DNA from 3 places in the Paenibacillus sp. M-152 genome. Region 1 is predicted to be linked to each of the others. Evidence: riboswitches for the same ligand, from Rfam matches in the RefSeq annotation. Region 1 holds a riboswitch; each other region holds the start of a gene.

What was found. A riboswitch is a leader RNA that binds a small molecule or an ion and turns the genes downstream of it on or off. The one in region 1 is predicted to bind thiamine pyrophosphate.
Region 2: linked by a shared signal. The riboswitch ahead of EGM68_RS02595 (ABC transporter substrate-binding protein) and the one ahead of thiC (phosphomethylpyrimidine synthase ThiC) in region 1 are both predicted to bind thiamine pyrophosphate.
Region 3: linked by a shared signal. The riboswitch ahead of EGM68_RS13955 (thiamine phosphate synthase) and the one ahead of thiC (phosphomethylpyrimidine synthase ThiC) in region 1 are both predicted to bind thiamine pyrophosphate.

The regions. Positions count from the first base shown of each region.
Region 1 covers NZ_CP034141.1:917,381-923,480, forward strand. The annotation lists gene EGM68_RS04190 (lipoate--protein ligase family protein) at 1-653, shown strand, start outside; gene EGM68_RS04195 (Fe-Mn family superoxide dismutase) at 665-2,044, opposite strand; gene EGM68_RS04200 (alpha/beta hydrolase) at 2,296-3,333, opposite strand; gene EGM68_RS04205 (IclR family transcriptional regulator) at 3,632-4,375, shown strand; TPP riboswitch at 4,492-4,603, shown strand; gene thiC (phosphomethylpyrimidine synthase ThiC) at 4,826-6,100, shown strand, end outside.
Region 2 covers NZ_CP034141.1:571,923-578,022, reverse strand. The annotation lists gene EGM68_RS02605 (bifunctional 2',3'-cyclic-nucleotide 2'-phosphodiesterase/3'-nucleotidase) at 1-1,015, opposite strand, end outside; gene EGM68_RS02600 (pyridoxamine 5'-phosphate oxidase family protein) at 1,233-1,667, opposite strand; TPP riboswitch at 1,938-2,047, shown strand; gene EGM68_RS02595 (ABC transporter substrate-binding protein) at 2,244-3,287, shown strand; gene EGM68_RS02590 (MTH1187 family thiamine-binding protein) at 3,802-4,095, shown strand; gene EGM68_RS02585 (ABC transporter permease) at 4,092-4,868, shown strand; gene EGM68_RS02580 (ABC transporter ATP-binding protein) at 4,914-5,867, shown strand; gene EGM68_RS02575 (TatD family hydrolase) at 5,860-6,100, shown strand, end outside.
Region 3 covers NZ_CP034141.1:3,225,681-3,231,780, reverse strand. The annotation lists gene EGM68_RS13975 (hypothetical protein) at 1-880, shown strand, start outside; gene EGM68_RS13970 (cupin domain-containing protein) at 1,234-1,773, shown strand; gene EGM68_RS13960 (ABC-F family ATP-binding cassette domain-containing protein) at 2,211-3,764, shown strand; TPP riboswitch at 3,850-3,958, shown strand; gene EGM68_RS13955 (thiamine phosphate synthase) at 4,289-4,882, shown strand; gene thiO (glycine oxidase ThiO) at 4,939-6,087, shown strand; gene thiS (sulfur carrier protein ThiS) at 6,084-6,100, shown strand, end outside.

The DNA.
Region 1 (6,100 bases):
GTCACCGGGACCGCAGGCTTCCCAACGCCCCACAGGCGATGGAGCGGGTGCGCAGCTCAGGAACGTCGGTATGCGTGCGTCCTTCAGGCGGAGCAGCCGTCATGCTGGACAGGGGGGTACTGAACCTGTCCTTGATCCTGCCGAATCCGCAGCGGGCCATCAGCCTGCATGAGGATTTTCGGCTCATGGCAGGGCTGATTGCCGATGCGCTGGCCCCGTGGTCTGTAGAGGCGCAGACCGGAGAAATCATCGGGTCCTTCTGTCCCGGGGACTACGATGTGAGCGTTGGGGGACACAAGTTTTGCGGCATTGCGCAGCGGCGTCAAGCCAAGGCGTATATCATCACAGCATTTGTGATGATTGAGGGCCGCGGAGCAGAGCGTGCACAGGCGGTGCAGCAGTTTTATCGAGAGGCGGCCGGGGGGACGCCTGAAGGCGTGCAGGAGCCGGATTATCCCCGAGTGAATCCGGCAACGATGGGCAGCCTGGCAGAGCTAGCTGGTGTGCCGTCTGTCGAGGCGTACACAGCATCGCTGCGCCGTGTGGTCGAGAGCCGGTCTGCCATTTTGCCTGCCGATGGCTCGCTGGTGCAACCGGAAGGATTGGCAGAACAGATGGCAGCGCTGAGAGAGCGGTACGATTTGCAGGTGTAGTTTGTTTTAGCTTAGAATGGTTGCCATCTTAGCTTGGAGGCTTGAGCATAGCGCGCCTCCACCTCAGGCCAGTTGACGACATGCCACCAATCTTCGATGTATTTATTACGTTCGGCCTGATGCTTTAAGTAATATGCGTGTTCCCACACATCGATCGCCAGCAGCGGAATAGACTCCCATTGAGTCAGGTTCTGGTGCTTTTCGGCCTGCAAAATTTCAAGCCGCCCGGCGCGCGGGCTCCATACCAGGATAGCCCAGCCGCCGCCCTCGACCTTTTCGGCTGCCGAACTAAATTGCTTTTTGAAGGCATCGTAGCTGCCAAAATCCTTTTTAATCTGTTCAGCCAGCGGTCCGCTTGGGTTTCCACCGCCTTGAGGGCTCATGATCGTCCAAAAAAGAGTATGCAGATAATGACCTGCCCCGTTAAATGCCAGTTCACGTTCCCAATGCTTTACGAGGTCAAAATCACCTGTTTTTCGGGCTTCTTCCAGTTTCTTTTCCGCTTTATTCAGATCATTCACATAGCTCAAATGATGCTTGTTATGGTGAATACGCATCGTTTTTTCATCAATGTACGGTTCAAGCGCATTATAAGGGTAAGGAAGCGGAGGGAGCCGATGTCCCCCAATAGGGACCGGGCGACCGACTAAGGATTTTTCCGCTGCTGAAGGTTGCGTCTGACCGGACTGGACGCCTTTAGTAGCCCCAGAACCTTCTCCTCTCATACTGGCATGCCTCCCTCGAAACGCTTGCTCCGGGTAATCCTCACCCTCTGCCGCTACATGATACAACCCAGCGGCTCGTGCGATGGAGCCGGGCTCTTGAAAGGGAGTTGTCGAAATCAGGAAATATTGACTTTCATGTGCTGCGTGTATTACAACTCCGGCGGATTTTGGCTGTTGACGCAATGCATGACTGTGCTCGGTCAGCAAACCTAGCTGCCGTACATATTCTTGTGATTGACGGTTCGCAGTTTGCAGCAAATCGTCCAGTCGACGATTTAATTCTTGAGAGGCAGACTGTGAATTCAAGCCTGATTCGGACAACGGTTTCTCTCCAGTTGCTGATGCGTCTGATCCCCTTGAATGTGCTGATGGTTTATCCAGCTGGTGTGTATGAGCTTGGGGGGCAGACGACGCTTTTTTCTCCTGATGTTGCCATGCCTGTTCTACCGGATCAAGCGCGCTCCGTTGCTCTTCAAGCAACTCTATGGCGGCCCGTTCCGTTTGTTCAAATACGGTTCGCCAATCATCCAGCAGCCGCACATAAGCAGGTTCTAGCCCTTCAGTAGCGGATTTAATCACTTCCACATGCCAACTTTCCTGCTGCTTCCAATGACGAATTTCCTCCAGCACACGTAAGGGCAGGAAAGACCCATAAGTACTCAGCATCGTTTTTACCTCCCGTATCCCACTATGGCTATCCGGCAGATCTAGCAGATCTGTCCTGGATGCATATGTACCCAGTATATTCGCCGTCTCATCGGGAATATGTCTATGAACTTCCTTCATCAGGTTATACCTGTTGTGCAGAACAATAATTAATCGTGGAAAATAAAAAAAGAAGCCTGTCTACGGCACGGGTTAAGTGTCCATAGGCAGACTTCTTCAAGGCGATGAATGCTTATTTCGAAAATAATTCTTTACTTCGTAGTCGTTTGTTTATGGGCAGCAGCCGTGGTTTTCTTGTCCTCCAGCTCCTGCACATTGCTTAAAAACGTCGATACCCGCCGCAAATATTCACGAGGGTGCTCTCTGAAAATAAGCTCATGTATCCCGTTTTTGACAATCCATACACTGGAAAGCGGGTTGGTCTGATTGGCAGCGAGCTTTTCCGCAATGGGGTAAGGGGCCTTTTCATCCTGTGTACCATGCACAAACATGATTGGAAACGGATAGTCCTCTTTTTTAACCTCCTGATATGGAATCTGATGCAAACTGGTGCCGTTCAAGACTGGAAACAGCAACTCCAGTATTTCCAAAGATGGATGTCTCGGCAAATTAATTTGATTGTGAATGTTATGGTAGAGCGTATCCGGTTCCAGTAGGAAGGTGCTGTCCAAAATCATCGCGTCCACATCTTTGGTTTGCAAACCCGCCTGAAGAGCGGTTCCTGCTCCCATAGAGAAGCCCCATACAATAATTTCCGACGAGCCGCGTTGTTTTGCAAGCTGGATGGCCCCAAGAAGCTGTTGGGATTCTGCCTTGCCTCCGGTTGCGACGGCCTTGCTGTTTTGTGACGCAAATCCGTAATCGAACATGACCACATTAAAGTTCAAGCTATGGGCATAATGCGCCAGATCATACATGGGAATCCAGCTTTCTTCGCGGTTAGCTCCATAGCCATGACTAAAAATTATGGTTTTCCGCGATTGATCTGCCGGGATATACCAGCCTTGTACCATGCGGCTACCATCCTTGGCTGGGAAGCTGACTTCCTCATAAGGCATACCTTTGGCCTGCATCGGATTAGAGTATAATGGCGCGACGGTGGGATTCGTAAGCACCCAGGCGATGTAAGCATGCAAGGCAATAAAACAAAACAATAGAAAAAATACGACCGACAGCAGCAGAGCAATCACAACGTGCTTGAACCGCAGCATACGGGGATTAAAGAGTGGGGTGGACGGCTCCTGAACAGCGGTCTGTAGCTGAGCGTTGCGCTGGGATGTCGAAATCATGTAAGAGCCTCCTTATATAGAATTGATCTTCGAATCATAAAATTTAGGTATAATTCCACTTGAAAATAGTAGGGTATGTCCGTATAGATACCTATTATCGTATGATGGGTATTATCCAAAGTCAACGTCTGAACCGGAAAAGTAAAAATGATGCAAAGAATTGTCGATGTTTGTTCTTGTTCTGTAATATGGTTGTCACAAAAACATCGGTTTACAGTAGCCGCGACTATTCTATATAATTTATGTAACCATGTTTCATAGTGTGAAACGAATATGGATACAAGAGGAGCGGTTCACGATGGAAGACCGTAAATTAACCGTCCGCGCTGTAGAGCGTGCACTTGATATACTGCTGTGTTTTACCGCAGAATCTGATCTTGGTCTAACGGAGATTGCCTCCCAAATTGGTCTACATAAAAGCACTGTTCATCGTCTTTTGACTACGCTAGAGGATCGGGGATTTGTCGTTCGGAATGCCGAAACGGAAAAATATCGGCTTGGTTTTCGCATATGGGAGCTGTCGACGCATCTGTCCCAAAGCGATGAGCCGGCGGTGTTGTTACAGCCTGCAATGGAAGGACTGCGTGATCGCTTAGGGGAGACGGTCAGCTTGTACCTGCGGGATGGAAGCATGCGTATTCGCATACAAGCCGTGCAGAGCAATCAGGCGATCCGCAGGGTTGCTCCCGTGGGAGCGCGTATGCCGCTGGCTGTGGGAGCCTCCAGCAAGGTGCTGGCGGCCTTTATGCCGCCACAGGAGCTGGAGGTACTGCTAAGCAGTGAAGAATGGCCTCCCTCAGTAGATACTGAGGTATATAAAGCCCAGCTGCAGGACATTCGCGAGAAGGGGTATGCGACTAGCTATGAAGAACGTGAGCCAGGAGCTGCGGCTGTGGCCGCGCCTATTGTGAACCGAAAGGGGCAGGTCGCGGCGGCTTTATCTGTATCCGGCCCGGTCAGTCGACTTGCGCCTGAGACGCTGCATGATTTTGCTCCGGTTTTGATCGAAGCAGCTAAGGAAATGGGGCTTATGCTCCCGTAACAGTAATCAATACAAAAGGAAATCATACAAGGGTTGCCAAAGCTATAAATTTAAAGTAGTCTGATAGAGATGGCGGATGTCTGTTATAGCCGCCAATTCATGTGAATAGAAAGTATCACAGTTACTGGGGGAGCCTGTAATGCAGGCTGAGATGGAATCGGGCAAGATTCCGGACCCTTTGCACCTGATCTGGATCATACCAGCGTAGGGAAGTAATCGGCCATTGAAATGTATACGCAGCTGCTGTCTGCGGTGACGCATAGGGTTTTATTCCATGTGCGTGCTGTCTGGATAGCTGCCTCGTTTGATTAGCCGGTTCCCTAGGGAACCGGCTTTTTTGCATAGATCAGCGCCACCCTCGGAATGGTTCCGGATCGGTGTGTCATTTCAACGATACGGGAGGAATGGATCATGAAATCGATGGAAACCGAAGGAACAAAAGAAACAGGAATGAAATCAACAGCAGTAGAGAAGACAAGTGCGGAGCAATCCAGTAGGGTTAATTCTTTCCCGGGGAGCCGCAAGGTGTATATTCAAGGTTCTCGGCCGGACATTGCCGTGCCAGAGCGTGAAATCGCGCTGCATCCCACACATACGCCGCAGGGGATAGAGTATCATGAGCCACTGCGTGTGTACGATACCAGCGGTCCGATGACAGATGAAGCCTATCAGGTAGATATTCGTCAGGGCTTGCCACCATTACGGCGAGCTTGGGCACTGGAACGGGGGGATGTGGAGGCTTACGCGGGCCGCGCCGTCAAGCCGGAGGATAATGGACTGAAACCCGGCTCCAAACGGGAAACAGTGGAATTTCCCGGCGTGACTAACCGTCCGCTTCGGGCTTCACAAGGGCGCACTGTGACGCAAATGCATTATGCGCGGCAAGGGATCATTACGCCTGAAATGGAATTTGCGGCGATCCGTGAAGGAGTGGAGCCCGAGTTTGTGCGGCAGGAGTTGGCGGCTGGACGAGCCATTTTACCTTCAAATATCAATCACCCGGAAAGCGAGCCCATGGTCATAGGGCGCCATTTTCACGTGAAGATCAATGCAAACATTGGAAATTCCGCGGTTACGTCCTCCATCGAGGAGGAAGTGGAGAAGATGACCTGGGCGGTACGCTGGGGCTCAGACACCGTCATGGACCTGTCCACAGGTCGTAATATCCACACAACGCGTGAATGGATTATTAGGAATTCACCCGTACCGATTGGGACGGTGCCGCTATATCAGGCACTGGAAAAGGTGAACGGCGAAGCAGAGAAGCTGACGTGGGAGCTGTATCGAGACACACTGATTGAGCAGGCGGAGCAAGGAGTGGACTATTTTACAATTCATGCGGGAGTATTGCTGCGATATATACCGATGACGGCGAATAGAATGACGGGAATTGTATCCCGGGGCGGGTCGATTATGGCAGCTTGGTGCCTTGCGCACCATCAGGAGAACTTTTTGTATACGCATTTTGAAGAAATCTGTGAAATTATGAAAACCTACGATGTGGCCTTTTCTCTCGGGGATGGTCTGCGTCCGGGTAGTATCTATGATGCGAATGATGAAGCACAATTTGCAGAGCTGAAGACGTTGGGCGAGCTAACGCAAATCGCATGGAAGCATGATGTCCAGGTCATGATTGAAGGGCCGGGACATGTCCCTATGCACAAAATCAAGGAGAATGTGGATTTACAAATGGAAATTTGTAAGGAGGCTCCCTTTTATACTTTA
Region 2 (6,100 bases), 350 kb from region 1:
ACTGAGAGTCGATGACGTTCCACTCACGGTTTTTCTTTTCCAGGCTCAGATCAATAATGCCTAGATCCTTGCCCCAAGAAGAAGCTTCTACAGCCGGTACACCATTAATAGTTCCTTTGTCCAAATCTAATCCGCTCATATCTTTAAAATCTGAGCTTGGGAAAGATTTGTGAGCATGCCCAAACAGAATCGCGTTAATTCCGTCTACCTTGCTCAAATATTTAACGGCATTTTCCATCATTGGCGTTTGCGGCACATCTTCATAGCCTGTATGTGCAAGTACGACAATAATGTCAGCCCCTTCTGTTTTCATTTGTGGAATAAACTTTTTGGCTGTTTCCACAATATCCTTTGTAACGACCTTATCCTTCAAATTGGCTTCATCCCACTGCATAATTTGAGGTGTTACCAGACCGATGACACCCACTCTGAGTGTATGCTCTTCGCCCTTCTCATCCATTACTGTTTTATCAAGAATCTGATAAGGGGTGAAATAATTTTTAGTAGCTTGCCCCCCTTTATCAACATAAACGTTCGCATTTACATAAGGAAAATCAGCTCCCTTGAGCGATTTGTCCAGAAAGTCGAGACCGTAGTTGAATTCATGGTTGCCCACTGTAGCTGCATCATAGCCCATTAAATTCATCATCTTGTAGACCGGATGAACACCGCCTTCTTTCTCAAAGGTTTTATTGCGAGCCATATAATCGCCTAATGGATTGCCTTGCAGCAAATCACCATTATCGAACAACATACTGTTTCTTGTTTCACTACGTGCCTTCTGGATCAAACTAGCTGTACTAACCAAGCCATATTCGTTGGTTTCTTTGTCCGAATAGTAGTCATAATTCATCAGTGCCCCATGAATATCCGTCGTTTCCATGATCCGCAGATTCACCGTAGCGCTATCGCGAGAATCGCTAGCTGCCCAGGATGGAGCGGCTGAAAACATCAGCAGGCTACAAGCTACAACTGCTGCTGTAAACCCTTTAAACCAATTTTTACGAAATAACAAAATATACCCCTCCTCATTAAGGTGTATGCCTCATATACATACTTTTGCACATATATGTAAGCTTTGAACCCACCATTCCTATTTTAATCCAACGTAGGACAAAAGAGTAGTCATTTGCTTAAAATATTTATGAAAAAATAATTATTTTTCGCACAAAAAAGCCAGTAAATCTCCTGAAAAAGTTGGAAATTTACTGGCTTGTCCGTTTATATTGTTTCTATTTCGTCCACACCTGGCGCTCCGTTTGTTGACCAACATACTCAATACGAGTCGGATTGACGTCTAAAATGACATAATCGGGATCATCAGGTCCGGAAAACCACTTTTTCAGAGAATCATTCCACACTTGTTTGCGTAACCCCTCATCAGCTGTAACCTGGACGGTAGCCTCCACTTCCAAGACTTCCTTTGTACCACCCACTTCATAACCCAGCAGCAGATAAGCATTCGGATTGTTCTTTAGCTCTTCCACTTTATGTGTTTTGCGATCCGTCGCCAGATGAATGTTCATTCCATCGTTAAAAAGGGCCATATAGCGTACTTTCGGTTTTCCGCCCTCTACCGTACCTAACGAGCAAAATTTGTTGTTATCCAAAGCCTTCACAATGGCTTGTTCCAGCTGACTGCGATCCAATGTCTCCGTTTTACCCACAGTACAACAACTCCTTTTTACGAATTAGAATTCTATAGAGTCTATGCCACTTGGCACCAGCTCTCCTAAACATACAGTGTAGCTGTTCTGAAAATAACATGACCAGAACAGATCTGAATGATTCATGTTCATTTTCAGATCAAAGCTCACAGTAAAAGTGTACCCTGTCGTTCGGCAAATGAACCGTGAGCGCTTCCTTAAGGCTGGACAGACCCGCCTTCAAGGCATATAATCGTCGTAGTAAACCCGAATAAACGAACCCATTAAACCATACAATGCCAGGGGTGCTGGAATCGGCCGGCTGAGAGTGTGTCCCAAGACACTGACCCTTACAACCTGATCTGGGTAATGCCAGCGTAGGAATGCTTAAGCAAGATGTGCCTTTTATTAAAACAGGACATCCCTTACTTTGGTATATACAAGCGCAAGCGTCCCGGAATCCCGGGACGCTTTTTTTGTTGAAGATGAAGTTGTTGGAAAGATTGCATTCCGGCAGATGTTATTTTTGTGAAAATGGGGGACATAAGCTGTCTGATTGGACGGATAACGGGTAATTAAAAAGGAGAGAACACAACGATGAAGCGCATGAAAATGTTAAGCCTGGGTCTAATCAGTCTGTGGCTCATGGCTCTGACTCTGACCGCTTGCGGCGGCAATCCCCCTACATCTCAAAAGGAGGCTCCTGCTGCCGACACTTCAACGTCTACCTCGGCAAAGGGGCTCAAAGATGTTAAAGTCGTGCTCGACTGGACACCCAATACGAATCACACAGGACTCTATGTCGCCAAGGACAAAGGATTTTACGAAAAAGCAGGCTTGAATGTCCAAATTGTTCAACCAGGCTCAGGCGGGGCGGACCAAATGGTTGCTTCGAATGCTGCACCTTTTGGTATCAGCTATCAAGAAGGCGTCACTCAGGCTCGCATCCAAGGCGTGCCGCTCGTATCCATCGCTGCGGTGATTCAGCATAACACCTCTGGCTTCGCAGCCCCGGTAGACCGCGGAATTAAAAGCCCGAAAGATTTCGAGGGTAAAAGTTACGGCGGCTGGGGTTCTCCTGTAGAAGAAGCGGTCATGAAATCCATCATGGATTCAGACCAAGGTGATGTGAGCAAAGTGAAGATCGTCAATATGGGCAATGCAGACTATTTTACAGCCGTGAAGCGGGATATTGACTTTGCCTGGATTTTCTACGCATGGACCGGGATTGAGGCCAAGCTTCGAGGTGAGCCATTGGATATGCTATATGTAAAAGATTATTCCAAAAACCTCGATTACTATACACCTGTAATTGTGAGCAATGAACAGACGATAAAAAATGATCCTGAGCTGGTTGAGGCGTTCATGGACGCTACCGCGCAAGGCTATGAATACACTATCGCCCATCCAGAAGAAGCGGCAGATATCTTAAGTAAAGCAGTGCCGGAGCTGGACAAAAAACTGGTACTCGCTAGTCAAAAATGGCTAAGTCCGCGTTATCAGGACGATGCCCCGCAATGGGGCGTACAAAAAGCGGAGGTATGGAAAAACTACTCGGACTGGATGTATGAACGCAAGCTGCTCAGCAAACCTTTGGAAGTCGATAAGGCCTTCACAAACGACTTCTTGCCCAAGCGTTGATCTTGTAAATAGAGCTTGAAGTAGCCTTTGTGCCAATACGCGGACGGATGATGCTTTCCATCGCCACCGCCCCCGGATTTCCGGATTAAAGCATCAGCAGGGTAAAAATCCGGGGACAAAAGCGACCGCTTCGCTTGTACAGCACCTTTCCGTCCGCTTCGCTCTCGCTCCACTTGGTTTATTCTTTAGTCTCATAGTATCTAAGCGCAAAAGCAGGTGCGCTTGTGTGTAAAAATGCCACACAACCTATCAAAAAACTAAAGTGCTTTTAAGGCGATTGGCAGCGTAGCGATTCATTTGAATCTGGAGAAGCGAAGCGTTCGCCTGAAAGCTTTCTTTAGAAAAGCTAGCTTCGGAAGCATATGCTCAGGGGGATTCTTACCTTTAAAATTTTATTCAAAGAATCCCACGGCAACAGCGATCGTAAGATCAAATGAACAGTGAAGCGGTCTCCCCGCCTTAAACCAATTTATTTTCCTAATAACTTAAACAATAAAGGACAGGTGAAATTCGCATGGCTAACACATTGCTCAGTATTCAAGTCATCCCTAAAACTCCTAATAACGAAGACTCTTATCCATATGTAGACAAGGCGATTGAGGTCATTCAGCGTTCCGGCGTCAAGCATCAGGTGAATCCATTGGATACCACAATGGAGGGCGAATTGGACGAATTGCTGAAAGTCGTCAAAGACATGCATGAGGCCTTGACGGAAGCTGGAAGTCCCAGCGTCATTTCACAGATCAAAATCGCACATAACCCACAGGGCATCAGCATGAACAAGCTGACCGAGAAGTATCGCCCATGAATCCGAAAGGCAAGAACGCATCCTGGTGGAAAAGCGTATGGCCGCCCCTTGTGGCGGTCCTCTTCTTTTTAGCGGCTTGGCAGGGAGCGGTTAACTATTTACATATTGAATCCTGGCTCCTGCCAGCTCCATCCCTAATCGTACAAGAGGGCATGGCGCAATCGGCGTTGCTTGGCACCCATACATGGGCTACGGTTCGCCTGACGCTTGCGGGATTTGCTATAGGGACAGCAACGGGACTGCTGATCGCCATCGTTCTTCATACGATTCCTTTTCTCAAATCTGCTCTATACCCGCTCTTGATCCTTAGCCAAAACATTCCGATTATCGCCCTCGGTCCGTTGCTCATGGTATGGTTCGGTTTTGGGGTGCTGCCCAAGCTTATGGTCATTACATTAGTATGCTTTTTTCCCGTGGCTGTAGCGGCCATGGACGGGCTGACACGGACAGACCGTATGATGATGAATTACATGCGAATGTCAGGTGCAAGCCGCAGGGCTATTTTTCTAAAGCTAGAGCTACCACACTCCCTGCCACAAGTCTTCTCTGGCGTTAAAATCGCTGCTACCTATAGTGTGATGGGCGCGATCATTGCCGAATGGATTGGGGCCAGTGAAGGAATTGGATATTATATGTTGCTGCAAAAGTCTGCCTATCGTACGGATCTCATTTTTGCCGCTATCGGTATTATTGTTGCACTCAGCTTGCTGATGTTTGTCGTTATTTTACTACTGGAGAAATGGTTGGTTCGCTGGAAACCTGACCAAGAGTAGATTCCACATATTGCATTAAAGCATCAATGAAAGGACGTGGCATATATGAGTCTGCATCCGACTGACTTGACATCACCACCCGTCGCTGATGAACAGCAACAAGCCGGAGAACTGCAGGTAATGACGCCTGCCCCTCCTGCTTTGGAATTGGACGGGATCAGCCTCGCCTTCCGGGAAAAGCGAAGCTCACTGCCTGTACTGCAGGATGTATCCCTTACCGTTAAACCGGGCGAATTTGTCTCTCTCATCGGTCCGTCAGGCAGTGGCAAAAGCACGCTATTTCACATCATCGGAGGGCTGCTCAAGCCGCAGCAGGGACGTATCCGTATGCATGGACGGGACATGACTGGTGAACGCGGGCATATCAGCTATATGCCGCAGCAGCCCGCCCTTTTCCCGTGGCGCACCACGCTGGACAACATACTGCTCGGGCAGGAAAATGCACCACGAAAGGATGCAGCAGCGGGCTCCCTATACGGCAGCGAACGTGAACGTCGAAAAGAAGCCTTGCAATGGCTCGAACAGGTTGGACTGGGCAAGTTCGCGAAGGCGTATCCGCATACGCTATCTGGTGGCATGCAGCAGCGCGCGGCCTTTCTCCGCGCCCTGCTCAGCCCACAGGAATTAATGTTGCTGGATGAGCCGTTCAGCGCACTCGATGCGCTGACACGTGCAGACATGCAGCAATGGTTATTGCGGATGTGGGAGAAGAACCGCCGCTCTGTGCTGTTCATTACCCACAGCATTGAAGAAGCGTTGCTGCTCTCCGACCGCATTTATGTGCTGTCGGCGCGACCTGCTTCAGTGATGCATGTCGTAGATGTTCCTTTTCCCCGCCCGCGTAGGGAAGAAATCACCCTGGATCCACGCTTTATGGAATGGAAACGGACCATGACTGGCTGGATGCGCGAGGAAAAGCACAAACTGGACGGCGACATGGACGCCGCTGAAAGCATCCGCAAAAACACCTCGGACGACAGGGTAAACCATTATGAATGATTGGAACATGCACTCTGCATTGAGATCGAACGCGGCAGCAACTGTTCCCTTAATCGACGCGCACATTCATGTAGACAGCTACCCGCCTGAACAACAGGAGCTATTGCTCGCTTCGCTTGCCGACAACCATGTAGAAGCCATCATAGCTGTGTCCATGCATCTCGCCTCCAGTCAAGCCAACTTGCGCCTGGCTGAGCGTTGGCCCAGGCTAGTACGTCCCGCCTTCGGCTTTC
Region 3 (6,100 bases), 2.3 Mb from region 1:
ATATACGTCTGCTCTCCGTACCGCAGTTCAGGATGCAGGTGTTGTGCTCTCACAGAATGAACGTCAGGAACGCGAGGCCGGATATGGATCAGATAAGTTTTTTCGTGTAGATAAAGAAGAAGCACTGACCACGTTCCTGCACACTTTCTTCCTTAATATGGGCATTGATGGGGATACAGCAGCACAACGTGCGTTATTGGATTACATACCAGTCATTGTGATTCTGGACTATGATGGTTATTATACGTTCGCTTCAGCAACCTATAAAGATGCGTATGGACAAGCGGTCATAGGCCACAAGTGGAGCGAAAAAAAGCCTTATGCCTATGTTGATGCAGCAGGCAATAGTGTGGGATTCACCCTGGACAATTATCTGCACGCATATGATGCGCGAAATCAGAGATGGGTGGAGGGTTTTCAAAAGGAGCTTGAGGGTCAGACCCCCATTTCGTTACTGAACAATTCATTAACCTTTGAGCAAATGCGCCGTTCTACCATCGTTCGCACCGTTCAGGAAGATCTGGCTCGAATGATTAACGTCCATAACGAAAAAGCAGCACGGAATGGCATTTCCTATACGTTCACTCTTCCATTCATTCCACAAGAGGAATGGTATAACACGATAGATGATGTGGGTATGATTGCGTTTATCCAAGGCATTCCAGTTGGAGACAGGTATTACAATAACTACGGGTTTGGTGGTGGAAGAGTCGTCCGAAAGCGATCTATTATTGGAGGCATAGAACCTGGTACTGGAATGAAATATTTTTATAGAGATTCATATCCAGCCCCTTTTCAAGCGATTGAGCGTTTTATGGATGAAAAATCTGCGGCAGCTGCTGGGTATTTCGAATACAAATATCATAACAGCTTAAAATAATCACTCTCCGGGGTGGGTTTCGTATTATTAGGTCAACTAAAAGGTTGGCCTGCAGTGACAGCCTAGTCTTTCGATTTTATGGTCACTGCTATTTTAAAGAGTGAGTCAAATAAATGGAATTTGATACTCGACATATCGGGGGAGTTCCAACGAAGCTAACACCACTCGCAAAGTATATGCAGTTATATGTAAATTTAAGTGCTAATATCTGTTGAAGTAAAAGACGAAACCGCTTGTGAATATTTTTGTCTTGGCATCATTTAGGCACTTGTCTAATGTTGAAGGTTTTTAGTCCTTTATATAGGCAACCGCATATGATAAGTAAACACTGAATCAAAAAAAGGAGAATGAGTATGTACCCTAAATCATGCCATCACTTCCCATGGCATATTCCTATGTATAACAGCTGTAATTACAACTATCGGAGTTATAATCCTCAATACTACAATTGGTACAACAACGACAGTAATCTCAATGAAAAGATAATATTAAGAGATTATGGACAAAGTCCATTTGTAGTGAATATTGACCAGGCTGCAAATCAAAACAAAAATTATCGTACTGCTATATGGACAGGGAAACATTTTCAAGTGACTCTGATGAGTATTAATGTTGGCGATGATATCGGTTTAGAAGCTCATCCAACAACTGATCAATTCATACGTATTGAAGAAGGTCAGGCACTTGTTCAAATGGGGGATAGGAAAGACAAATTAGATTATCAAGTGATGGCCTATGATGACTATGCAATTATGATACCTGCTGGAAAATGGCACAATGTAATTAATACAGGAAATACGCCCCTTAAGATATACGTTATCTATGCACCGCCTGAGCATCCATTTGGTACAGTTCATGAAACAAAAGAAATTGCCATGTCTGCTGAAAGATAGCCAATTATAAATTAATTTTATTTCATCCCGGTCCAGAATCCAGACCGGGATGATTACATTTTCTTCATTTTATTATTCCTCCGATACTCATGAGGACTGTCTACATAGAGTTCCTTTTTATTAATTGTTATTAGAACTTATCAATTATTTAGGTATTCGTTGCTAGGGAATTGTAAGCTTCTGTATACTAGAAGCTTAGATTACCAAAGCAGCAAGAAACTCCTTACGTACCTACCGAAGAGGAGCTTAAGTGCTACTACGATTAACTGTTTTTCTTTTTTTAGGCCAATCCATCTGAAAACCTTAAAATTCGCTGTTTTCAATATTCCGATAAGGGTGCCGGATGTGCTACAATAAAGCTTTGAAAGAAACAATAGCTATATGAAATAAGAACACTCGGCAATGCCGATGAGACAATAAGGAGCCAAAAACAGCTTATGAGTTTATTGACTGTAGAAAATGTATCCCACAACTTTGGGGACCGTGCGTTATTTAAAAATGTTTCCTTTCGATTACTTGCGGGGGAACGTGTAGGATTGGTAGGAGCAAACGGTGTTGGTAAATCGACACTCATGAACATTCTGACTGGAAAATTGCTTAAAGATGAAGGCAAAGTGGAATGGACTCCACGTGTACGTTATGGCTATCTGGATCAGCACACCAAGCTAACGCCAGGTAAAACAGTACGTGATGTATTAAAAGACGCGTTTCTTCCTTTGTTGGAACTGGAAAAGGAAATGATGCAGATTACGGATAAAATGGGAGAGGCTTCTCCCGAAGAGTTGGAAGTACTGCTGGAACAGATGGGAGAAATTCAAGAGCAACTGGATATGGGGGATTTTTACCTCATTGATGTGAAGGTTGAAGAAATGGCGAATGGATTAGGTCTCTCTGCCATCGGACTGGATCGGGATGTAGCAGCCCTTAGTGGTGGGCAACGGACAAAGGTGCTGCTTGCGAAGTTGCTGTTGGAAAAGCCAAATGTATTGCTGCTGGATGAGCCTACCAACTATTTGGATGTGGAGCATATTGAGTGGCTTACGCGATATTTGAAGGATTATCCCTATGCTTTTATCCTAATTTCACATGATACTGAATTTATGAACCAAGTCGTTAATGTAATCTACCATCTTGAATTTGCTAAGATGACCCGTTATTCAGCTAACTATGAAAAGTTTCTTGAAATGGCGGATCTGAACAAAGCCCAGCATATTGATGCATATGAGAAGCAGCAGGAATATATTAAGAAACAGGAAGATTTTATTCAGCGCAATAAAGCGCGCGCATCTACATCAGGTCGTGCAAAAAGCCGTGAAAAGCAGCTTGATCGAATCGAACGTATTGATAAGCCAGAAGAAGCCGCAAAGCCAACCTTTCAGTTCAAAGAAGCCCGTGCAAGCGGGAAAACAGTTTTTGAGGGTATTGATTTTGAAATTGGCTATACTCATGCCCTTTTGCCTAAAATGTCCATGACGATCGAACGTGGCGAAAAGATCGCAATTGTAGGCTGCAATGGTGTTGGTAAGTCTACGTTACTCAAAACCATTCTGGGGAAAATACCTCCAATCAGCGGAAAAACCTATCAAGGAGATTTCTTGCAGCCCGCTTATTTTGAGCAGGAAGTAAAGGCAGAGAAAATTACACCGATTGACGATGTATGGAATGAATTTCCACATTTGAATCAGCATGAAGTACGAGCGCATTTGGCGCGTTGTGGTTTGAAGAATGAGCATATCACGCGGCCTCTGTCTGCGCTTAGTGGTGGAGAACAGGCTAAAGTCCGCCTTTGTAAACTGTTAATGCGTGAGAGTAACTGGGTACTGTTTGATGAGCCCACCAACCACTTGGATGTCAAAGCAAAGGATGAACTCAAACGCGCTTTGAAGGAATACAAAGGGACCGTATTGCTTGTATCCCACGAACCGGACTTTTACGAGGATTGGGTAACCAAAACGTGGAATGTAGAAGAGTGGTCTAGTAAAGTTAACTAAAATCCAGTTCTGACAGATTTCATACAAGGTGGGGTTTGCAGAATTAGGAAAATATGCTAAGCTATCTTTAGCTGATACAATAAAATAGTCACACTAGGGGAGCCGCCCATGCGGCTGAGACGAAATAAATGGATTTCGGACCCTTTGTACCTGATCTGGGTTATGCCAGCGTAGGGAAGTGAGTACTGTACAAACAAGGTAGTAGCTCTTTACTTTTGTTTGCGCAGGGAACGATATACGTTTACGGATATAATAGTCCGTTTGATTTTGAACGTTTGTCAAGCCACTTCCTTTGGGAAGTGGCTTTTTGCGTTTCGTTCATCTTCATTTGTTCGAGTTTCCGTAGATGGATTTACATATAATCTCCTTTCATTATTGCTGGTACATGTGGCTGGCTCCGTATGATATTACCCAATATGGAGCTAAAACAATATAGATTCAGCTAATACGATTTTTTTATAACACAAGTTCATATTCTTTAGTCCAAGTGAGGTGAAAATGAGATCGAATTACACGTAATTACGATGGAAAGTGTCTCCTGTGTGAATGTACCCCAAGTGGCTGCCGCTATTTGTCCTTATATTCATTATGTACACGCACGTTCGAAACAGAAGGGTGCCTCTGCTTTGCTTTCTTTGACTCGTAGCATGATCAAGCAGGAAGTTCCTTTGCGGCAAATTGTAGTAAATGACCGCGTGGACGTAGCTTTACTTACCTCGGCAGGAGCTGTCCAGCTTCCAGCTAATGGGTTATCTGTGGTGGATGCGAAAAGTCTACTTTCAGAGGGTACACGCTGTGGAGTGTCTGTACATTCCTTGGAGGAGGTGCAGACCGCCGAGCAGGCTGGAGCAGACTATGTACTATTTGGTCATGTATATGAGACCCATTGTAAAGCCGGTCTTGTACCGCGGGGTATAGCACAGCTTGAACGCATTTGCAGATTGTCGGACATTCCGGTGATAGCGCTGGGAGGCATACAACCCCATCATGTTCCAGAGCTTTATCATGCTGGAGCAAGCGGAATTGCGGTGATGTCTGGTATATGGCAAGCAAAGTCACCCGTTGCAGCAGCGATGGAATATAGGCGAATGGTAGATCTTGTAGTTCACGACCTGTAGCAAGAAAACAAGACGAAGGGAAAGCAGAAGCTCACTGGAGAGGAGACACGGAACATATGTCAAAGACACATACAGAGAAAAAAGCGATAGGACACGCTGAATGCTTGGTCATAGGCGGAGGTGTGATCGGCAGTTCCATTGCTTATCATGTGGCTAAGGAGGGACGTAGTACGATCATGCTGGAACGATGGATCCCTGGTGAGGGAGCATCAGGAGCAGCGGTGGGAATGCTGGCAGCGGAAAGTGAAGAGTTTGCAGACCTTGAGCTGGCACGATTTGCCCGTACAAGTCGAGATGCATTCCCTGACCTTGTCTGTGATTTGGAACGTTTATCGGGTATTTCAGTGGACTTTCGTACAGGAGGATTTGTGACCCCATTTCGTTCGGAAGCAGAGGGCCAAAAACGCTGGAATGCTGCGAATATGCGAGAGGATGATCGTCCCATTTGGTGGGATGCCAAGGAGTTGGCCCGACGGATTCCGGGCTTGGCAGATCAAGTAATTGGGGCTATCTACCGATCAAAGGAGACACAAGTGTCTCCTGTCCAGCTTTGCCGTGCTTATGCAGGGGCAGCTGCGGTGCTGGGAGCAACAATATGGTCTGGAACTCAAGCTGAGGAACTGGTCATACAGGATGGTCGAGTTTGTGGTGTGCGAACGGATAGTGGTTTTTTTTCCTGCGATCAGGTCGTGATTGCCGCAGGCTTGGACAGCTTGAACTTGCTAGAACAAATTGGGTTTGATTATCCACTATACCCGGTCAAGGGCGAAGCGGTAGCAGTCTCCTTGAAGGATCATCCGTTGGATTATACCATTTATGCTGACGATATTTACCTCGTGCCTAAACAGAATAACGAGCTTTGGATTGGTGCCACAAGTCTTTCGCATCAATATGACAAAGAGGTGACCGTAGGAGGCTTAAAGGGGTTGTTAGCACGTGCATCTGCCTGGTTACCGCGTGTACAGGAAGCTTCTTTTGTACGTGCATGGGCAGGCTTGCGTCCGCAGGCAACTGCGGAGCGTCCTTTCATTGGTCCTGTTCCTGGGGTAGAGGGCGTCTATGCTGCAGTCGGGCATTATCGCAACGGTGTCCTGCTTAGTGATGCGACTGGGCGAGCGATGGCAGCTATGCTTAAAGGGGCTGGTGCAGCTGGACTTGGAATAAGTAAATTTTCTTCTGAACTTTTCAAGGAGGAAAGCTTATGAAGCTGACCATTAA